DNA from 3 places in the Nonomuraea sp. NPDC001831 genome. Region 2 is predicted to be linked to each of the others. Evidence: riboswitches for the same ligand, from Rfam matches in the RefSeq annotation. Region 2 holds a riboswitch; each other region holds the start of a gene.
The links. Region 2 has a riboswitch for cyclic di-AMP ahead of ACFYYW_RS04700 (CHAP domain-containing protein). Riboswitches for the same ligand answer to the same signal wherever they lie in the genome.
Positions count from the first base shown of each region.

Region 1 (6,175 bases), 110 kb from region 2:
CAGGGGCGAACGCGCCCGCCTCTGCCACAGCACGAACAGCACGTAGCCCACGGCAGCCGCGAGCACGAGCCACCCGGTGAGCGCGCTGAGCCATCCCTTCTCGCCGGCGGCGATGAGTGCGTAGATCAACGACCCGCTGGCGGACGTCACCAAGATCGCACCAAGGACGTCCAGCCGGGGCCGGGAGGCGGTCGAAGGCGTACGCGCCGGGAGGAGTACGGCGAGGACCACGGCGATCACCAGGCCGATGGGCACGTTGACGTAAAACACCCACGACCAGCCGGGTCCGGCGGTGAGCAGACCGCCGAGGAGCACGCCGAGCGCGGCACCGCCGCCGCCGAGCGCGGACCAGACGCCGAGGGCCTTGTTCCGCTCCTCTCCGTCGAACAGGGCGACCACCAGCGACAGCGCCGCGGGCGACAGCAGCGCGGCCCCGACGCCCTGTGCCACCCGACCGGCGAGCAGCGTGCCCGCCGACCCGGCCAACCCTGTGACCAGCGACGCGACGCTGAACAGCAACAGGCCGGCGATCACGATCCGCTTGGCGCCCAGCAGGTCCGTGATGCGGCCGCCGAGCAGCATGAGCCCGCCGAAGGTGAGCGTGTAGGCGCTGACTGTCCAGGTCAGCGCCTCGCGACTGAGGGCGAGGTCCGTTTCCATGTGCGGCAGCGCGATGGCGACGACGGTGACGTCCAGGATCAGCATGAGCTGGGCCACGCCGAGGAAGCCGAGGATGCGCCACCGGGCCGGCAGTGGCTCGTGGAGCTCTGCCTGGTGCACTGCAGGTCGGGTCATCAAATCCTCCAGTTGCTATCTCGTATGTCCATATACGAGTTCTGCTGGGACACTATAAGCCGTATACGCGTATACGAGATAGGGTGGGGGCATGGCTGCATCTCCTGCGCGCTCCAGGCGCCGCGTCGATGCCGAGCGCAGCATCGCCCGCATCGTGTCCGCGGCACGCGAACTGATGCGCTCGGACCCGCATGCGACCACCGACGACATCGCCCGGGCCGCCGGCGTCGGGCGGATGACCCTGTACGGACATTTCCGGACCCGGGCCGACCTCATCGAGGCGGCACTGGTCGAGGCGCTGCGAGACGGCGACGAGCTCCTGGCCTCCGTCGACCTGACAGGCGACGCGCGCGAAGCCATGGGGCGTCTGCTGGCGTCCAGCTGGGAGTTGGTGGCCGAATCAGCGGCCCTGCTGGCCGCCGCCGAAGGAGTCCTGCCCGCGGGACGGGTCCGGGAGCTGCACGCCGAACCCGCCCAGCGCATGGCCGAACTCGTCCACCGTGGCCAGGATCAAGGCGTCTTCCGTACCGACCTGCCCGCCGCCTGGCTGGTGAGCCTCACCCACTACATCCTGCACGGCGCGGCGAACGAGGTACGCCAAGGACGCCTGGCCCGGAACGATGCCGCCGAAACGGTCACGAAGTCCATCCAATCGGTACTGGCCGCGCCGGTTCCGGGGTGAGGTGGCGGACCTCGTGGACGAGGTTCAGAGCAGTTGTGCCTGTACGAATCCGGCGAGCAGCACAGCGAAGCCGCCGACGCTCTGGCCCATCGTGAGAAGCGGTGAGCGGGCTCGGTGCCCCTCTCTGTCGTGGGCGTGCCGGGCGGTCAGGCGGCTTGCCAAGGTAAAGAATTCGTGGGTAAAACGCCGGTCTGACAGGCGTTTTCGAAGCGCTTCTTCCAAGTTGGCTTGTACTGCTCTATGCCATTCACATACCTTCAATGTCAGTTACGACGTAGGCCCGGTGAGCATCCGCGCCACAGTACGTCCCGACCATTGCCGAGACCGCGTCTGATCTGCGTGAACACGTAGAACGGCGTGGCCGCCGAATCCGCTCTGACAAACACGCGGAACCGGGGACCCACATTCTGTGGGGTGAATCGGTGCACCTCCCGCGAGGGCATCCGTAGGGCACTTCCACGCCCGAACCCGTCAGCTAACCCGGTAGGCGGAATGGAAGCAAGGAGCAATACCTCTTCATGACCATCAACGCCTTCACCCGTGCCCTTAAGCCCGCCGCCCGCCTCGTGCTCGGCGTGAGCGTCGCTGCCGGTGCGGCTCTGGTCGCAGGCCCGGTCTTCGCCGATCAGGCGTCCGGCGCGCGTTCCGCCACCGTCGCCTCGCACAGCGTCGAGCAGAAGACCGCCGGGCAGGTGAGCGCGCAGTCGGTGCTGAAGATCGCCGAGTCGCAGATCGGCGTGTCCGAGAACGCCGCGGGCGGCGGCACCCCGTTCCACAGCTGGTACATGTCCTCGCCGCGGGCGAAGGAGACCATGGCCCGCGACGGCGGCAGCCTGCAGTCCTACGCCAACGCCCCGTGGTGCGCGATGTTCGTCTCCTGGGTGGGCGAGAAGGCCGGCGCTCGGTCCACCGTCGGCTGGGACGCCTACACCGTCACCTACGCCAAGTGGTTCGAGGCCAACAAGCGCTGGGGGAACGAGGCCAAGCCGGGCGCCGTCGTCTTCTACTCCTGGGACGACAAGTCCGTCGAGAGCATCGACCACGTGGGCCTGGTGAAGCAGGACAACGGCGACGGCACGATCACCGCGATCGAGGGCAACACCGGCAACGGCAAGGTCGAGCAGCGCATCCGGCCCAAGTCCCAGGTCGTCGGGTACGGCTACCCGCAGTACAAGGCCTGACGGCAGGCCGAGGACTCCTCTCCGTGCGATGGTGAGGGCAACGGAAGTGGCGCAGGGCGAGGCCCTGCGCCACTTTCCCGTGTCGCGGGAGCAACGCCGTGAGACCGGCGCCCTCGCGCCGTCCCAGCTCATGCTTCGAAGCAGCGCAGTACGGCGTCGACCATGGCCAAGGCGGCCGGATGGCGGTACCACGCAGAGCCGGTTGTAGGGCGGAGTGGCCGGGTCCAGCAGGGGCTCTTGGGCCGGCTCGATGAACGGCGATGTCAGAGCGACGATCTTCGCCGGCGCCGCGGGCTCGCCGAGCCTACTCGGCGTGCTCGACCGCGGTTTTCGGGAGCGCGAGCAGCACGACGGCCGTGACCAGGTAGAGCACGGCGGAGACGACCAGGACGACGCCGAGCGCGTGGCTGTAGTCGGGCAGCGCCGGCGCTCCGGTGGCTGAACCGGCGACGGAGGTGAAGAAGATCGTGCCGAGCACGGCGATGCCGGCGGCGCCGCCGATCTGGTTGACGGTGGACAGCACCCCGCCCGCGGCGCCCGCGTCGCGTCCGGGGACGCCGGCGAGGACGACGTTGACGAGAACGGGTGCGGCGAGACCGAGCCCGAGGCCACCGATGAAGAGTGCGAGGGCGAGGAGCCAGTATCCGGGATCGGTGCCGTCCTCGACGACGGCCCACAGGACGAGCTGAGCGGCCGCGATGGTGAGCGAGCCGGCGACCAGGAGCGTTCTGCCCGCCTTGGCGGCGAGCGCGACGCCGAGGCCGGAGGTGATGATCGAGCCGAGCGCGTACGGAAGGATCACCAGGCCGGTCTCCCACGCGGTCCGGCCGGTCCCGTTCTGGAGGTAGACCGACAGGGTGAGAAAGTACGCGCCGATGCCACCGAAGAACAGCACCGAGGCGCTCAGGCCGACGGTGAAGGCGCGGATTCTCAGCAGAGCCGGGTCGAAGACGGGTTCGTCTCCGCGTGCGGTGAGGCGGCGCTCGTGGGCGAGGAAGATCGCGAGCACGACGACTCCGGCCGCGAGGAGGGCGTAGCCGGCCCAGGTCCACCCCCATGTCCCTGTCTGGATGATCGGCAGCAGCAGGAGCAGGATGCCCGTGGCCGCGAGGAGCGCGCCTGGGAGGTCCAGGCGCGCGGTGGAGGCGGAGCGGGACTCCGGCAGCACCTTCGCGCCGACGACGAGTGCCAGGATCGAGACGGGCACGTTGATCCAGAAGACCGTGCGCCAGCCCAGGCCGAACAGGTCGGCATCGACGAGCAGCCCGCCCAGCAGCGGACCGGCGACCGAGGCGAGGCCCTGGACCGCTCCGTAGGCGCCGAACGCCTTGACCCGCTCGCCAGGAGCGAATGAGGCCCGGATGATCCCGAACACCTGCGGGACCATGATCCCGGCGGTCAGTCCCTGTCCGGCCCGCATGCCGATGAGCATCCCCGGATCGGCGGCCAGCGCGCACAGCGCCGAGGTGACCAGGAATCCGGCCAGCCCGATCAGGAACAGCCGCTTGCGGCCGTACTGGTCACCGAGTCGTCCACCGGTGATCAGGCCCGCGCCCAGGGCGAGGGTGTAGGCGGCGATCGTCCATTGGATCTGAGCGTCGCCGGCGCCCAGGTCCCGCGCCATCGCCGGGGCCGCGACGGTGACGATCGTCGCGTCGAGCAGGTCCATGAACGAACCGAAGAGCACGACCAGCAGCGCCGCGGTCGCGCCGCCGCCGGTGATGAGTGTCGGAGAAGCCTCAGGGGTGACAGCGCCCTCGCGGGTACGCGGTGAATCGGTCATGCCGGCCACCATCTCCGGCATAGTTGCCATCGAGTGACCGCTATCGGTGAGAGAGTAGGAGGAATCATGGCTGCCACCTCCGCGCGGACGCTCAAGCTGCTGTCGATCTTCGGGATCGGTTCGACCCTGACCGCCGAGGACCTGGCCACCCGGCTCGGAACGTCGGTGAGAACCGTACGCCGCGACATCGAAACGCTCCGGGACCTCGGGTACGAGATCGAGGCCGTCCGCGGAGCGGGTGGGGGATACCGGCTCGGCCGGGCCACCCGCCTGCCGCCGGTCGTGTTCGACGAGGACCAGGCCGTGGCCGCCGCCGTCGCGCTCCAGACTGTGCCGACGGTCCTGTCCGGCATCCGCGAGAACGCGGCCCGCGCTCTCGCCACGCTGCACCAGGCGATGCCCGCGCGCAGCCGCCGGCACGCCGAGGCGTTCACCGTCTCCTCCGCCCGCAACTACTGGGAGTTCCCCGCGCCGCCGATCGACGCCGAGGTCGTCCGCGCCGTCGGCAGCGCGATCAACCGGCGGCACCTCGTCCGGGTGAACTACACCGGCGACGGCGAACCCGTCACGCTCACCCTGGAGCCGCACGACCTCGTGGTCTGGGCCGCGCGCTGGTACCTGGTCGCGTTCGACCCCGATGCGGACCGATGGCGCGCGATGCGCATGGATCGCATCACAGCCCACCTGCCCACGCACACCCCCTTCGACCGGCGTGACGTCCCGCACGGCGATCCCGTCGCCTTCGTCATGACGGCACCCGACCGGGGAGACGCCGCCGCCGCATGGCCATGCGGCGGCTCGGCCACCCTCGCCCTGCCCGCCTCCACCGTCGCCCGGTTCGCCCCCGGCGGATCGACGGTCGAACACCGCACCGAGAGCACGTGCCGGCTCACGCTCGGCGCATGGTCATGGCCAGGACTGGCAGGACTGCTCCTCACCTTCGACGCCGACCTCACCGACATCGAACCGGCCGAACTCCGGCAAGCCCTGCACTCCCTGCGCACCAGAATCAGCAGGGGACTCGGATCCGCCACGGGTACGGCGCAATGAGGTGGGACGCCGCCGGCAGGTGACCCCTCCGAGGCCGGGCCGGTGGTCCTGTCTATGCTCAAGCTCATGGCACTGGAATGGGAACAGATCATCGTCGACTCCGCCGACCCGGTCGCTCTCGGGCGCTGGTGGGCCGAGGCTCTCGGCTGGGTCGTGGTCGACGAGACCGAGGAGATCATCGAGATCCGGCCTGAGCCGGACCGGATGCCGGGGCTGCTCTTCGTGCCGGTCCCCGAGGGCAAGACGTCGAAGAACCGGCTCCACCCCGACTTCCGCCCCGACGACCAGGAGGCCGAGGTCGCCCGGTTGCTCTCCCTCGGCGCCCGGCGCGTCGACACCGTGCAGGACGAGCAGCACTGGGTGACCCTCCTCGACCCGGAGGGCAACGAGTTCTGCGTCCTGGGCGAACGGAAGCACTGAGCAACACCCGGGTCTGCGGGCGACCCGCTGGCGGTCGTCCAGGACGACGATCTTCATTCGGACGTCGACTACGATCACCGGGTGACGTTCGCCGGCAATTGGGACCATCTGGGACCGACTACCAGGGAGGCATACCGGCGTTTCGACGCCCTCACCGAGCAGGGCCTCGACCCCGGTCCCGACACCGACTGGCGCCTCTACGGCACCTACGCCCACACCAAGCTCTGGCTCGGCCCGCACGGCGGCCACGACTACGACGAGCGC
Region 1 covers NZ_JBIATU010000001.1:1,176,319-1,182,493, forward strand. The annotation lists gene ACFYYW_RS05165 (MFS transporter) at 1-795, opposite strand, end outside; gene ACFYYW_RS05170 (TetR/AcrR family transcriptional regulator) at 887-1,477, shown strand; cyclic di-AMP (ydaO/yuaA leader) riboswitch at 1,830-1,982, shown strand; gene ACFYYW_RS05175 (CHAP domain-containing protein) at 1,996-2,658, shown strand; gene ACFYYW_RS05180 (MFS transporter) at 2,963-4,441, opposite strand; gene ACFYYW_RS05185 (helix-turn-helix transcriptional regulator) at 4,508-5,491, shown strand; gene ACFYYW_RS05190 (VOC family protein) at 5,558-5,911, shown strand; gene ACFYYW_RS05195 (DUF4132 domain-containing protein) at 5,993-6,175, shown strand, end outside.
Region 1: another riboswitch for cyclic di-AMP. It lies ahead of ACFYYW_RS05175 (CHAP domain-containing protein); the one in region 2 lies ahead of ACFYYW_RS04700 (CHAP domain-containing protein).

Region 2 (6,175 bases):
GCCCGCGGCACCTTGGCCTGGGTGGCGAACACGACCCGATCGCCGCCGCCGGACGCCGTGCCGGGCCGCAGGAACGGCAGCCGGGCCAGCCCGACCGCCCCTCCCCCGCCGAGCCGGCCGGCGATCCCGGAGAACTCGGCCACCTCGCGCTCGCTGTGCACCACGAACAGGTCGCAGCCGCTGCGGAACAGCCACGCCTTCTCCGTGGCCGGGACCGAGATGCCGGGCAGCCCGCTGACGAACACCGGCCGTGCCCGGCCCGCCGGCCGCAGCCCGGCCAGCACGTCGGCCACCAGGACGTCCACCACCGGGCCCGTGCAGCCCACCAGGATCGCGTCGGGGCGGGTGCGCTCGGCCAGGCGGCGCAGCGAGCGCGCCGACAACACCGGCGGCGCCGCGCGCCCGCCCACCGCCGCCGCGATCTGCTCCGGCGAGGGCGCGATCGGGGTGCGCACCACCACCAGCTCGCTCTCGCAGCCCGCGGGCAGGTCGTCGAGCAGGCAGGCCGCCCACTTCAGATACGAGTCGGAGTCGGCTACCGCCAGCACCCTCACCTGGAAGCTCCTGTCAAATGCGATCGCAGGCCGGGGGCCGCCCTGCTCGTCCACCAGTCGTCGGGAACATCTACCGGCTCGACCTCGACGCCGCGCGGGCCGAGCAGCACCCGCAGCGAGGTGATCGCGGTCGAGGGCAGGCTGAGCACCCGCTGGCCGGCGTCCAGGCCGCGCAGCGTCAGCTCGGCCGGCACGCCCGCGTCGTGCACGGTGATGCCGGGACGTTCGCCGATCAGCGCCAGGTCCACGGGGTCCTCGCGGCGGTGCGGGTAGTAGGCCAGCGGCTCGCGCCCGGCCAGGTCGGTCAGCCAGCGCAGGTAGTGGTCACGGTGGACCAGGCCGTTGCGGACCAGGGAGGTGCCGAGGACGACCGTGCGCTCGGCGGGCCCCTGGGCGCTCGGCGGCTGGGCGCGCAGCCAGGCGAAGTCGTGGCGGACGAGGTCGACGCCCGCCCCCCGGACGGCGGCGGCCAGCTCGTCGGGGACGGGCAGGGCGGTGAAGACCGACACCCGGCTCATCCGCAGCCGCAGCGCGGCGGCCAGGCCCAGCAGGGCGCGCGCCCGCGAGGGGGTCGCCCGCGCCCGCAGCAGCGGCCGGAACGGCCCGGCGGCCAGCAGTTCGAGCAGCCTGAGCGTGGCCAGGCCGTCGTCCACGACGACGATGCGGCCGGGGTCGGAGGTCAGCCAGCGCATCTGGACCTTGCCGGAGAACGCGTCGCCCACGGCCTGGACGCGGCGCGGCATGCGCTCGCGCGGCTCGTCCAGCAGCAGGCCGGCGGGCAGGTCGAGGCGGCGCAGCTCCTTGCGGGTGGCGCGCAGCGGACGCAGGCCGGCGCGCGGCACGACCACGGTGTCCGGGCCGAGCAGCCCGGCGTGGTGGGCCTCGACGGCGCACAGCATCTGGAGCGGAGACTCCACCCAGGCCGACGCCTGTCTGACCACTCTGTTTCCCCCAGCCGGTGGATGGCCTTGCACGACCCGCCTCAAGGTAGCCCGGCCTGCTTAAGCCGCAAGAAACGACACGTGAACAATGGAGGGTATGAACTCGCTGATGCTCAACACCGACGGTGTGCAGATACCACAGCTCGGCTTCGGCGTCTGGCAGGTCTCTGCCGACGACGCCGAGCACGCGGTGACGACCGCGCTGCGCGCCGGATACCGGCACGTCGACACCGCCGCCGCCTACGAGAACGAGGAGGGCGTCGGCCGGGCCGTGCGCGCCGCCGGGGTGCCACGGGAGAAGGTGTTCGTCACCACCAAGCTGTGGAACGGCGACCACGAGCGCGCCGAGCAGGCCTTCGACGAGAGCCTGGCCCGGCTGGGCCTCGACTACGTAGATCTTTTCCTGATCCACTGGCCGGTCCCGCAGCAGGACAGGTACGTGCAGGCCTGGCGGGCGCTGGAGAAGATCTACCGGGACGGCCGGGCCAAGGCCATCGGGGTCTCCAACTTCACGGTCGCCACGCTGACCCGGCTGATGGAGGAGACCGACATCACGCCGTCGATCAACCAGATCGAGCTCCACCCGTACTTCCAGCAGCGCGAGATGCGGGCCTTCCACGAGGCCAACGGCATCCTGACCGAGGCGTGGAGCCCGCTCGGGCAGGGCAAGGGGCTGCTGGCCGACCCGGCGCTGCGCGTGCTGTCGGAGAAGTACGGCAAGACTCCCGCCCAGATCGTGCTCCGCTGGCACCTGCAGCTCGGCAACGTGGTGATCCCCAAGTCGGTCACGCCGTCGCGGATCGAGGAGAACATCGACGTGTTCGACTTCATCCTCGACACCGAGGACATGGCGGCCATCGGCGCGATGAACGCGGGGCGGCGGATCGGGCCCGACCCCGACTCGTTCAACCTGACCTGAGCGCTCTACGATCTCGGTCGTGCGAGATTTCACCTGGGGAATAGCGGCGACCGGCGGCATCGCGCGTACCGTGGGGGCGGCCATCGTGGCCGAGCCCGGCATGCGGGTGGGCGCCGTCGGCTCGCGGAGCCCGCTCAGGGCGCGGGCGCTGGCCGACGAGCTGGGCGCGGAGTCGGCCTACGGCTCCTACGAGGCCCTGTGCGCCGATCCGGCCCTCGACGCCATCTACGTCGCCACGCCGCACGCCCAGCATCTGCAGGTGGCCGAGGCCGCCATCGCGGCGGGCAAGTCGGTGCTGTGCGAGAAGCCGCTGGCGGCCGACGTGGCCGACGCCGAGCGCATGGTGGCGCTGGCCCGCGCGGCCGGGGTCTTCCTCATGGAGGCCATGTGGATGCGCTTCAACCCGCTCATCCAGCAGGTGGCGGCCGATCCGCGCTTCGGTGAGATCCGGTCGGTGCGGGCCTCGTTCGGCTTCGCGCTGCCCTACGACCCCGCCCACCGGCTGTGGGCGCCGGAGCTGGGCGGCGGGGCCCTGCTCGACCTGGGGATCTACCCGTTCGGGCTGGCCCAGCTGCTGCTCGGCATGCCCGCGGAGCTGCGCATGGCCGGCTCGCTGGCGCCCAGCGGGGTCGACGCCGAGGCCGGCGGGCTGCTGCTGTACCCGGACGGGCGGCGGGCCCTGGTCGACGTGTCGCTGCTGGCACATCACGCCAACGACGCGAGCGTGGTGGGCACGTCGATGCGGGCCGACATCCTGGCGCCGTTCTGGGCGCCGCAGCGGGTGCTGCTGTCGGGGCCGTCGATGGAGACGGAGGAGCTGGTGCTCGACCCGGCCGACAACGGTTACGCGGGCGAGCTGCGCGAGGTGCGCGCGGCCACGGTCGAGGGCCGCACGGAGAGCGCGATCATGCCGCTTGACGAATCCCTTGCCATGATGGGGCTTCTGGCCGAGGCGCGGGCGCAACTCGCCTAGCTGGACCTTTAGCCACTTGCCTGACTCTTGCCCGATGTATTACCTTGTGGGGCATCTCGCGGCAGACGTCCGGTTTGTCCGGCTTTGTCCAACCATCGCAAGACATTTCACAGGATCGTCCTGTGACCGCTGAATCCGCCTCCGGGCGGAACCGGGGACCCACGTCCTTTGGGGTGAATCGGCACTTCGGTGCCGTAGGGCAGCTTCCACGTCCGAACCCGTCAGCTAACCCGGTAAGCGGCATGGAAGCAAGGAGTCACATGCCCTCGATGGCCAAGCACCGTCCCCTCCGTGCCCCGAAGATCACCTACGCCCGCGCCGCGCTCGGCGCGGCCGTCCTCGCCTCCGCCCTCGGCGCCCACGCCACCGCTGCCGCCGCCGACAGCGCCGGCCCGGCCGCCGCGACCGGCCACTCGGCCGTCGCGCCACAGGCCGCCGCCCACACCCGCAAGGCGGAGGAGACCCAGGTCAACGTCACCGCCCAGCAGGTCCTGGCGATGGCCAGGGCCCAGGTCGGCACCTCCGAGAACGCCTACGGCGGCGGCACCAAGTTCCAGAAGTGGTACGCCGACTCCCAGCGCGCCGCCGAGACCATCGCCCGCGACGGCGGCACCCGCGCGATGTACCTGAACGCCCCCTGGTGCTCGATCTTCGTCTCCTGGGTCGGCGAGCACACCGGCGCCCGCCCCCAGGTCGGCTGGGACGCCTGGACCGTGGCCCACGCCAAGTGGTTCGCCGCCAACGACCGCTGGGGCACCGAGGCCAGGCCCGGCGCGGTGGTCTTCTTCTCCTGGGGCGGCAGCAAGAGCCTGGACGCTATCCAGCACGTCGGCTTCGTCGTCAAGGACAACGGCGACGGCACGATCTCCACGATCGAGGGCAACACCGGCAACGGCAAGGTCGAGGAGCGCGTCCGTCCGAAGTCGCAGGTCGTCGGCTACGGATACCCCCAGTACGCGAGCTGACCTCCCGCCGCTCCGAGCGCGCGTCCCGCACGAGGGACGCGCGCTCGCCGCGTCTCAGGGCCGGACCGCCACCAGCGAGTAGAGGATCGGCAGGTGCGAGTCCCCGAACGGGAACCGGTACCGGCCGTCCGGGCCCTCGGGCAGCAGGCCGCGCGGGTCGAGGTCGGTCTCGACGTGCTCGCCCAGCTCGGCCACCGTGAACCCGGCGCGCGCCGCCGCCGTGACGATCTCCCCCACCGAGTACGGGTACTCGACCGCCTCATGCGTCTCGGTCACCACCGCGGCGTCGGCGTACGTGCCGGTCACCGTCTCCTTGTGGGCCTGGCCGCCGCCGTAGGGCCAGTCGGCCACCAGCGGATCGAGCGAGGCCACCGTCTGGTAGGCCGGATGCAGGTCGACCAGCACCAGCCGCCCGCCGGGCCGCAGCACCATGGCCGCGCCGCGCATCCAGGCGTCCAGGTCGCCGATCCAGCACAGGACGCCGTACGTGGCCACCGCCACGTCGAAGCCGCCGGCCAGCTCCGCCGGCAGCCGCTGCGTGTCGGCCTCCACGAACGTGGCCGCCAGCCCGGCCCTGGCCGCCAGGTCGCGGGCGCGCTCGACCGCCACCGGGGAGAAGTCGACGCCGGTCACCCGCGCTCCGAGGCGGGCCCAGCTCAGCGTGTCCAGGCCGAAGTGGCACTGCAGGTGGAGCAGGTCCCGGCCGGCGACGTCGCCGGCCAGGCGGCGTTCGAGCGGGTAGAGCGTCTGCCGGCCGGCGAGGAAGGCGTCGACGTCGTAGAACCGGTCGGTGGAGGTGGAGCCGTGAACGCGGGCACGCTCGTCCCACAGGGCCCGGTTGGGGACGGGGGCGTCTTGTGCGGGTTGGGGCATGGGGCGAGGATGGCACATCGGCCACCCGGCCGCACGACCGGTACGGTGCCCTGGAAGCGGACGGCCGGCGCCCGCGTGTCGATCCGGCCGGCGCCCGTTCGACGCTTCGGCGAGGCCGGCTCCGCCCCGGGGCCGCGGACGGAAGGACGCCAGGGTGAAATTCATGATCGTCGGCAAGGCGAACGGGGAGACCGAGGCCGGGGCGCTGCCCAGCCAGGAGCTCGTCGACAACATGCACGCCTACAACGAGGCGCTGGCCAAGGCGGGGGTGCTGCTGGCCGCCGAAGGGCTCTACCCGAGCTCGCAGGGCGCGCAGATCGCCTACAGCGGCGGCCGGGCCACGGTGATCGACGGCCCGTTCACCGAGGCCAAGGAGCTGATCGCGGGGTTCTGGCTGATCCAGGTGAAGTCCAGGGAGGAGGCTCTGGAATGGGCCATGCGCGTGCCCGTCCCGGAAGGCTATGACGGCATCGGCCTGGACGTGTGGCGGGTGTACGACGCCTCCGACGCGCCCGACGCGGCCTCGTCCGACCCGGCGGAGATCGAGCGGGAGAAGGCCATGCGCCGGCGTCTGGACGGGCGGGAGAGCTGACCTCGGCTTGCGGACCCAGGACGGTGCTGGTGTCATGAGCCGGTGATGGCTTCCGACACCCACCGGGCGATCGAGGCGGTCTGGCGGATCGAGGCCCCCCGGCTCATCGCCGGCCTGGCCGGGCTGGTCCGCGACGTCGGCCTGGCCGAGGAGCTGGCCCAGGACGCGCTGGTCGCGGCCCTGGAGCAGTGGCCGGACTCGGGCGTGCCACGCAACCCGGGCGCCTGGCTGATGACGGTGTCCAAGCGCCGCGCCGTCGACCTGATCCGCAGGAACGAGCGGATGTCCCGCAACCTGGCCGAGCTGGGCCACCGGCTGGAGAGCGCCGCGGAGCCGCCCGAACCCGACGAGATCGAGG
Region 2 covers NZ_JBIATU010000001.1:1,069,411-1,075,585, reverse strand. The annotation lists gene ACFYYW_RS04720 (DUF6716 putative glycosyltransferase) at 1-554, opposite strand, end outside; gene ACFYYW_RS04715 (hypothetical protein) at 551-1,495, opposite strand; gene ACFYYW_RS04710 (aldo/keto reductase) at 1,593-2,414, shown strand; gene ACFYYW_RS04705 (Gfo/Idh/MocA family protein) at 2,434-3,387, shown strand; cyclic di-AMP (ydaO/yuaA leader) riboswitch at 3,505-3,642, shown strand; gene ACFYYW_RS04700 (CHAP domain-containing protein) at 3,648-4,352, shown strand; gene ACFYYW_RS04695 (class I SAM-dependent methyltransferase) at 4,407-5,225, opposite strand; gene ACFYYW_RS04690 (YciI family protein) at 5,389-5,817, shown strand; gene ACFYYW_RS04685 (RNA polymerase sigma factor) at 5,863-6,175, shown strand, end outside.

Region 3 (6,175 bases), on a different contig from region 2:
CACGGCCGCGCACAACTCGTACGTGGTCACGACGAGCAGCCCGCCGCGCGTTCTGAAGATCGGCCCGGCGGCTCGCAGCTCGCGATATCGGACGTACGGATCGCGCACAAATTGCGGATCCGAGGGATCAAAACCCAGCACGTCGGTGGCGCTCATCGGAGGTGGAACCGGGCCGCCGAATTGATCGTTTGGACCGTTCATAGCTGATCACGGCGTGCCGACATATGCGGAGTACGTCACATATAAGTGATCATGTCAATAGCACTGGTCAAGGGCGCCGATTGTCGCGCTTGACGACCTTTCCGCGATGCGTTTACCTTCACCGAGACGAGCGGCTTTGCTTCGCCTGAAAGGTCCGAGTTCTGCTGTTGGGGGGAGGGCTCCCGGTGGATGTGCTCACAGAAGGCGTTGAGCTGAGCCACGCGGATTTGGCGTTACTGGCCGAGCTGGCCAGGGGGGTGACCGTCGATCGGGTCGGCAGGCGGCTGGACATCAGCGGACGGACCGTACGGCGCAGGCTGAGGGGCATCTGCGACCGCATCGGCGTGGCCACGGCGATCGAGGCCGTGGCATGGGCGGCGCGCCGCCAGCTCATCTAGCGGCGCTCATCTGGCGGCGCTCACCTGTCGGCGCCGGGCGAAGCAGCGCTGGATGAAGTGGCGCTGGGCGGTGTGGGGCTGGGCGATGTGGGGCTGGGCGATGTGGCGCCGGGTGGTGTGGGGCGCCGGTCAGTCCGCGATGCGCACGCCGCCGGCGAACGGCCGCCCGCCGATCGGGGCGACCCGCACGACGTCACCCGTGCGCGGGGCGTGGACCATCATGCCGCCGCCGATGTAGATGCCGACGTGGTGCAGGTCGCTGTAGAAGAACACCAGGTCGCCGGGGCGCAGCTGGTCACGGCTGACGTGCGTGCCGGCCGTCCACTGGTCGCCGGTGTAGTGGGGGAGCGAGATGCCCACGCGCTGGTAGGCGGCCATCACCAGGCCGGAGCAGTCGTAGGAGCGCGGCCCTTCGGCGCCCCACACGTACGGCTTGAGCTGCTGGGTGAGGGCCCACTTGACGGCCTGGGCCGCCTTGCCGTCGCCGATGACCGGCAGGTTGACGCGTACGGCCCGGGTGCCGGGACGGCCGGCCTCGCCCATGGCCCGCCGGTAGAGGTTGCTCTCCACCTTGGTGACCAGCTTGGTGATCTTCGAGCGCTTGGCCTCCAGATCGGTGACGATCTTCTGGACCTCGGCGATGCGGGTCTTCGCGCCGGCCCTGGCCCGCTCGGCGGCCTCCATGGCCTTGGCGAGCTGGTTGACCTCCTCGCCCTGCTGCTGTTCGAGCGCGTACGTGGTCGCGGCCCGGTCGAGGAAGGTCTCGGGGTCGCCGGACTGGGCGAAGGCCAGGGCTTTGTCCAGGCCGCCGGTGATGTAGGCGTTCTGGGCGAGCAGCGAGGCCCTGGCGCGCCTGGCGGCCAGGTCGGACTCGCTGGTGGCCAGGATCTTCTGGGCGGAGTCGTTGGCCTTCTGCGCGGCCTTCAGCCGTTCGCGCTGCTCGTTGTACTGCTCGGCCAGCGTCTCGATCTCTTCGTGCAGCTTCTCCACCTGGTCGGAGAGCTCGGAGAGCGACGGCTTCGGGTCGGCGGCGGCGGAACCGACGGGGACGGCGAACAGCATCGCGGCGACGGTGACGCCGATGACGCCGAGGCGGCGTGCGCGCCTGGCCTGTTCCTGGGGGCGGGCGTGCCTGCCCCCCGTCTTCCCCGAGCGGTCGAGCGTCCGCTTCACCAACCGAGCTCCTCTCATCGACGCCGGCCGGGTTAGCTGACGGGTTCGGGCCGGAGCAGCCCTACCGAGATGGTCGGATTCACCCCAAGTGGCGGCGCTGGCTGCTCGCCGCCGTTGGTTCCCCGGCTTCCCTTGCGGGAATTGGGCGTGTCTTTCCGCGCGCATTACGCGGAGAACATCGTCGCTGGACACTAATGCACTCCGGGTTCACGCTCAACCGGAACTGCCGAGTCTGTAGAGGTTTCACAACTGAAGGGTCACAAGGTGATCTCGTGGGTAGCCGTACGGAAGCGGGCTTCTGCACCTTTTGTCCAGCATTCGGGGCGCTGAGGTCTGGAGGAAAGCTCCAAGTCGGCTCGTGTTCACCCGACCACGGGATGTGATGAGATGCCCGAGACGTGGGATTTAGGGCCGAGCCGTAATGAGATCTGTACCCTGGAGAGCCATGGAGCAGGTGGCCGAAGTGGCAGTCCCCGAGACCGCGGTCGTGGTCAGGCGTGCCCGCACGCCCGACGTGCGTGCGATCAGGCGTCTCGTGGATACCTACGCGGGCGCGGGTCCGCGGCTCCTGGAGAAGGCCACGGTCACGCTGTACGAGGACGTCCAGGAGTTCTGGGTGGCCGAGCGGGACGGGGAGGTCGTCGGCTGCGGCGCGCTCCACGTGCTGTGGGAGGACCTCGCCGAGGTCCGTACGGTGGCCGTCGATCCCGCGTGCCGGGGGCTGGGTGTGGGGCGGCGGATCGTCTCGGCACTCGTCCGGCAGGCGAAGGATCTGGGGCTGCGGCGTGTATTCTGTCTGACTTTTGAGGTCGACTTCTTCGCGAGGCACGGTTTCCGCCCCATCCAGGGCACCCCGGTCTCACCCGAGGTCTACGCCGAGTTGCTGGCCTCGTACGACGAGGGTGTGGCGGAGTTCCTTGATCTGGAACACGTCAAACCGAACACCCTTGGCAACACCCGCATGCTGCTGCATCTGACATCGGGTGACGCGGACCTTGACCACTTGGAAAGGTGATTGTTGATACCTATGTCGATACGTTGGGCAGCACAGGCATGTGTCCTGACACGTGCCACATGCGCACTCGAAGCGAGGTGACACGGTGAGCACCGGACAGCCGCCGTACCCACAGGACGATTCCGGCGAGAACCCCGAGTACGGGCAGCACCACGGCCGTCGGCCCGGTGAGCCCGACCCGGACGTGACTGTGGTCGGCTACCGGGCGGACGATGCCTTCGGCCAGCCCCCATACGGTCAGCAGCAGCAACAGGGCTATGGCCAGCAACAGCAGTACGGCCAGCAACAGCAGCAGTACGGCCAGCAGCAGGGCTACGGCCAGCAGCCCCAGTACGGCCAGCAGGCCGCCTCGGGCCAGCAGGGTTACGGCCAGCAGCAGGGTTACGGTCAGCAGCCGCAGTCCTCCGGCCAGCAGTACACCCAGCCGGGCTACGGCCAGGAGGCCCAGTACGGCCAGCAGGCCGGCTCGGGTCAGCAGGGTTACGGCCAGCAGCCGCAGTCCTCCGGCCAGCAGTACACGCAGCCCGGCTACGGCCAGGACGCCCAGTACGGCCAGCAGGGTTACGGCCAGCAGCCCGCCTCGGGCCAGCAGTACGCCCAGCCCGGCTACGGCCAGCAGGCCACGCCGGGTCAGCAGGGTTACGGCCAGGACGCCCAGTACGGCCAGCAGGGCTACGGCCAGCAGGCCGCCGCGGGTCAGCAGGGCTACGGCCAGCAACCCCAGTACGGCCAGCAGCCGCAGTCCCAGCCCGACTACGGCCAGCAGCAGGGCTACGGCCAGGACGCCCAGTACGGCCAGCAGGCCGCCTCGGGCCAGCAGGGCTACGGCCAGCAGCCGCAGTCCTCCGGCCAGCAGTACGCCCAGCCCGGCTACGGCCAGCAGGCCGCGTCGGGCCAGCAGGGTTACGGCCAGGAGGCCCAGTACGGCCAGCAGGGCTACGGGCAGCAGTCGCAACCCGACTACGGCCAGCAGCAGGGCTACGGCCAGGACGCCCAGTACGGCCAGCAGGGCGGCTACGCCCAGCAGCAGTACGGCGACCAGCAACAGGGTTACGGCCAGCAGTACGGCGACCAGCAGCAGTACGGCCAGGCATACGGCCAGCAGCAGCAGTCGCAGCCCTACGGCCAGCCCGGCTACGGCCAGCCCTACGGTCAGCCCGTCGGCGTGCAGCCCCCGGGCGCGCCGGCTCCTCTGGCGGAGTGGTGGCAGCGTCTGGTCGCGAGGATCATCGACGGCGTCATCCTCGGCATCGTGAACGTCGTGGTCAGCCTCATCCTGGGCCTGCTCGCGGTCGGTTACGACTCGGCGACCGGCCTGACCTCCGGCCTCCTGTCACCCTTCGTCATCGCCCTCCTGTCGTCGATCGTGACGACCGCCATCTGGGTGTGCTACGAGTTCTTCCTGACGAAGATGAACGGCCAGACGGTCGGCAAGATGGTCATGGGGATCAAGGTCGTGCCGGTGGGCCAGGCCCTTCCTCCGGGCGGGCTCACGTCCGACCTGGCGATCAAGCGTGCCGGCGTCACCTGGGGCGGCTACATCCTGAGCTGGCTCCCGTTCCTCGGCCCGCTGCTCGCCTGGGCGTGCGTCGCGGTCAACGGCGCCTCGCAGCTGTGGGACAAGCCGCTGCAGCAGACGTTCGCGGACAAGTTCACGGGCACGGTGGTCGTGAAGATCAAGTAATCCCGCGTCAGCGTAAAACAGGGGCCGGCTTCCCGCCGGCCTCTGTTTTGTGTGTGCGGGGCGTACCAAAATGGGGGGTACGACCGCCGACCACGTGAGGTGGGATATGGCCGGGACACCGTCGTGGCCGGGCGCCGTGCCCGCGGAATGGTGGGAACGCCTCGCCGCCCGCTTCATTGAGGCGCTGGTCTTCGGGGTCTTCTATTACATTCTGTTCATCGCGCTGTGGGGCGTCTTCCGGACTGTCGGGATGGTGGAGGCGTTCGACGGGCGGCTGCCCGGGCTCTTGGCCTGGTTCCTGGCCGGCCTGTGTTATGTGGCCTATGACTGGCGGGCCCATTGCCTGCACCGGCGGACCTTCGGCCAGGCGATCATGAGGATTCGCCTGGCGCCGGACGACCTTCCGCGTGGCGCCCTGCTGAAACGGGCCCTGGTCTATCCCGGGCCTGTCATGCTGATGGGCATTCCGGTGGTCAATCTGCTGGCCGGAATGCTGCTGTTCGGCGTCGGGTTGCTCATCCTGATCGACAAGCCGTTGGAGCGCGGGCCGCATGACAGGCTGGCCGGAACGCGGGTGGTAAAAGATCTTCGTTGAGGCATCCGCACCTGGGAAGATGCCTTTTCGCAAAATTTTCCCTTGATCCGGTAAGGAGCCTGGAGAGACTGGCATTAGGCTATGGGACGTCCGGGTTGCCGGATGTCGGTGCCCCTGCTCCCTGAGGGCGACTGTGTGTGGCTATGGTCGGTTCCGGGTGAGTTGTCACCTAGGCGTCATGAGCGTCCGGCGTGCTCCCGCAGGTCCCGCAGGTCGCGCCGGGATGCGTATTTAGCGCCCCCGAAACCCTGCTAGCCCTGGAGGCGAGGACGAATGGAAGCCGTTACAGACGTATTGTCAGCGCTCATCCCCCCGGTCGTGGTCGGCGGCGCCTTCATCTTTGGCGCGGTGAAGTTGCTGCGATCGGAGGTCGCCGGGCGACGGGCAAACCACCAGGATCAGGCCGAGAACCAGAACTGATCTGCCAGTCAGCCGAATCCCCGTAGCGCTGAATTGTCTCCGCGCCTTTCCGGGTATATGTTTGGGCGAGCGAATGAAACAATGCTCCGGGAAAGGATTGCGTAGATGGCCAAGCAGATCCAGGAGATTCTCATCGATGACCTCGATGGGGGCGAGGCCAATGAGACGGTCAGCTTCGCTATTGACGGCTCCTCCTATGAGATTGACCTCAGCGACGTTAACGCCAAGAAGCTGAGGGACGCACTCACGCCTTTCGTGCAGCACGCCCGCAGGGCAGGAGCCGTGTCGGCCCGTCGCCGTGGTCGCGGCGGCAACCGCGCCATGAGCCGCGAGAAGAGCTCGGAGATCCGGCAGTGGGCCAAGGCCCACGGCCTGCCGGTCAGCGAGCGCGGCAGGATCGCCTCCACCGTCGTGGAGAAGTACGAAGCGGCTCACTGAGCCTCGTCAAGAGAGCCATCTCCTGACCATGCGCTTATGCCGTTCGCCTAGGACCCCGGCGAGCGCCATAAGCGCATGATCGTTTTTGTGGGAAGTGCGTGAATCCCCCGACCACTTGTTGATCTTCTAATCCGCCCAAATGTGGGCGTATTGCTCACCTGTGGCGCCGGACAAGGCGTCGCGTGGGAGTGGAACGTGCCGGGCTTGGCGGTCGGCGTCCGGGTCAATTCCCGGGCCGCCGGGCTCGCTGT
Region 3 covers NZ_JBIATU010000012.1:129,139-135,313, reverse strand. The annotation lists gene ACFYYW_RS33030 (cytochrome P450) at 1-108, opposite strand, end outside; gene ACFYYW_RS33025 (LuxR C-terminal-related transcriptional regulator) at 387-599, shown strand; gene ACFYYW_RS33020 (NlpC/P60 family protein) at 729-1,772, opposite strand; cyclic di-AMP (ydaO/yuaA leader) riboswitch at 1,779-1,930, opposite strand; gene ACFYYW_RS33015 (amino-acid N-acetyltransferase) at 2,218-2,787, shown strand; gene ACFYYW_RS33010 (RDD family protein) at 2,873-4,471, shown strand; gene ACFYYW_RS33005 (RDD family protein) at 4,578-5,066, shown strand; gene ACFYYW_RS33000 (Lsr2 family protein) at 5,592-5,924, shown strand.
Region 3: another riboswitch for cyclic di-AMP. It lies ahead of ACFYYW_RS33020 (NlpC/P60 family protein); the one in region 2 lies ahead of ACFYYW_RS04700 (CHAP domain-containing protein).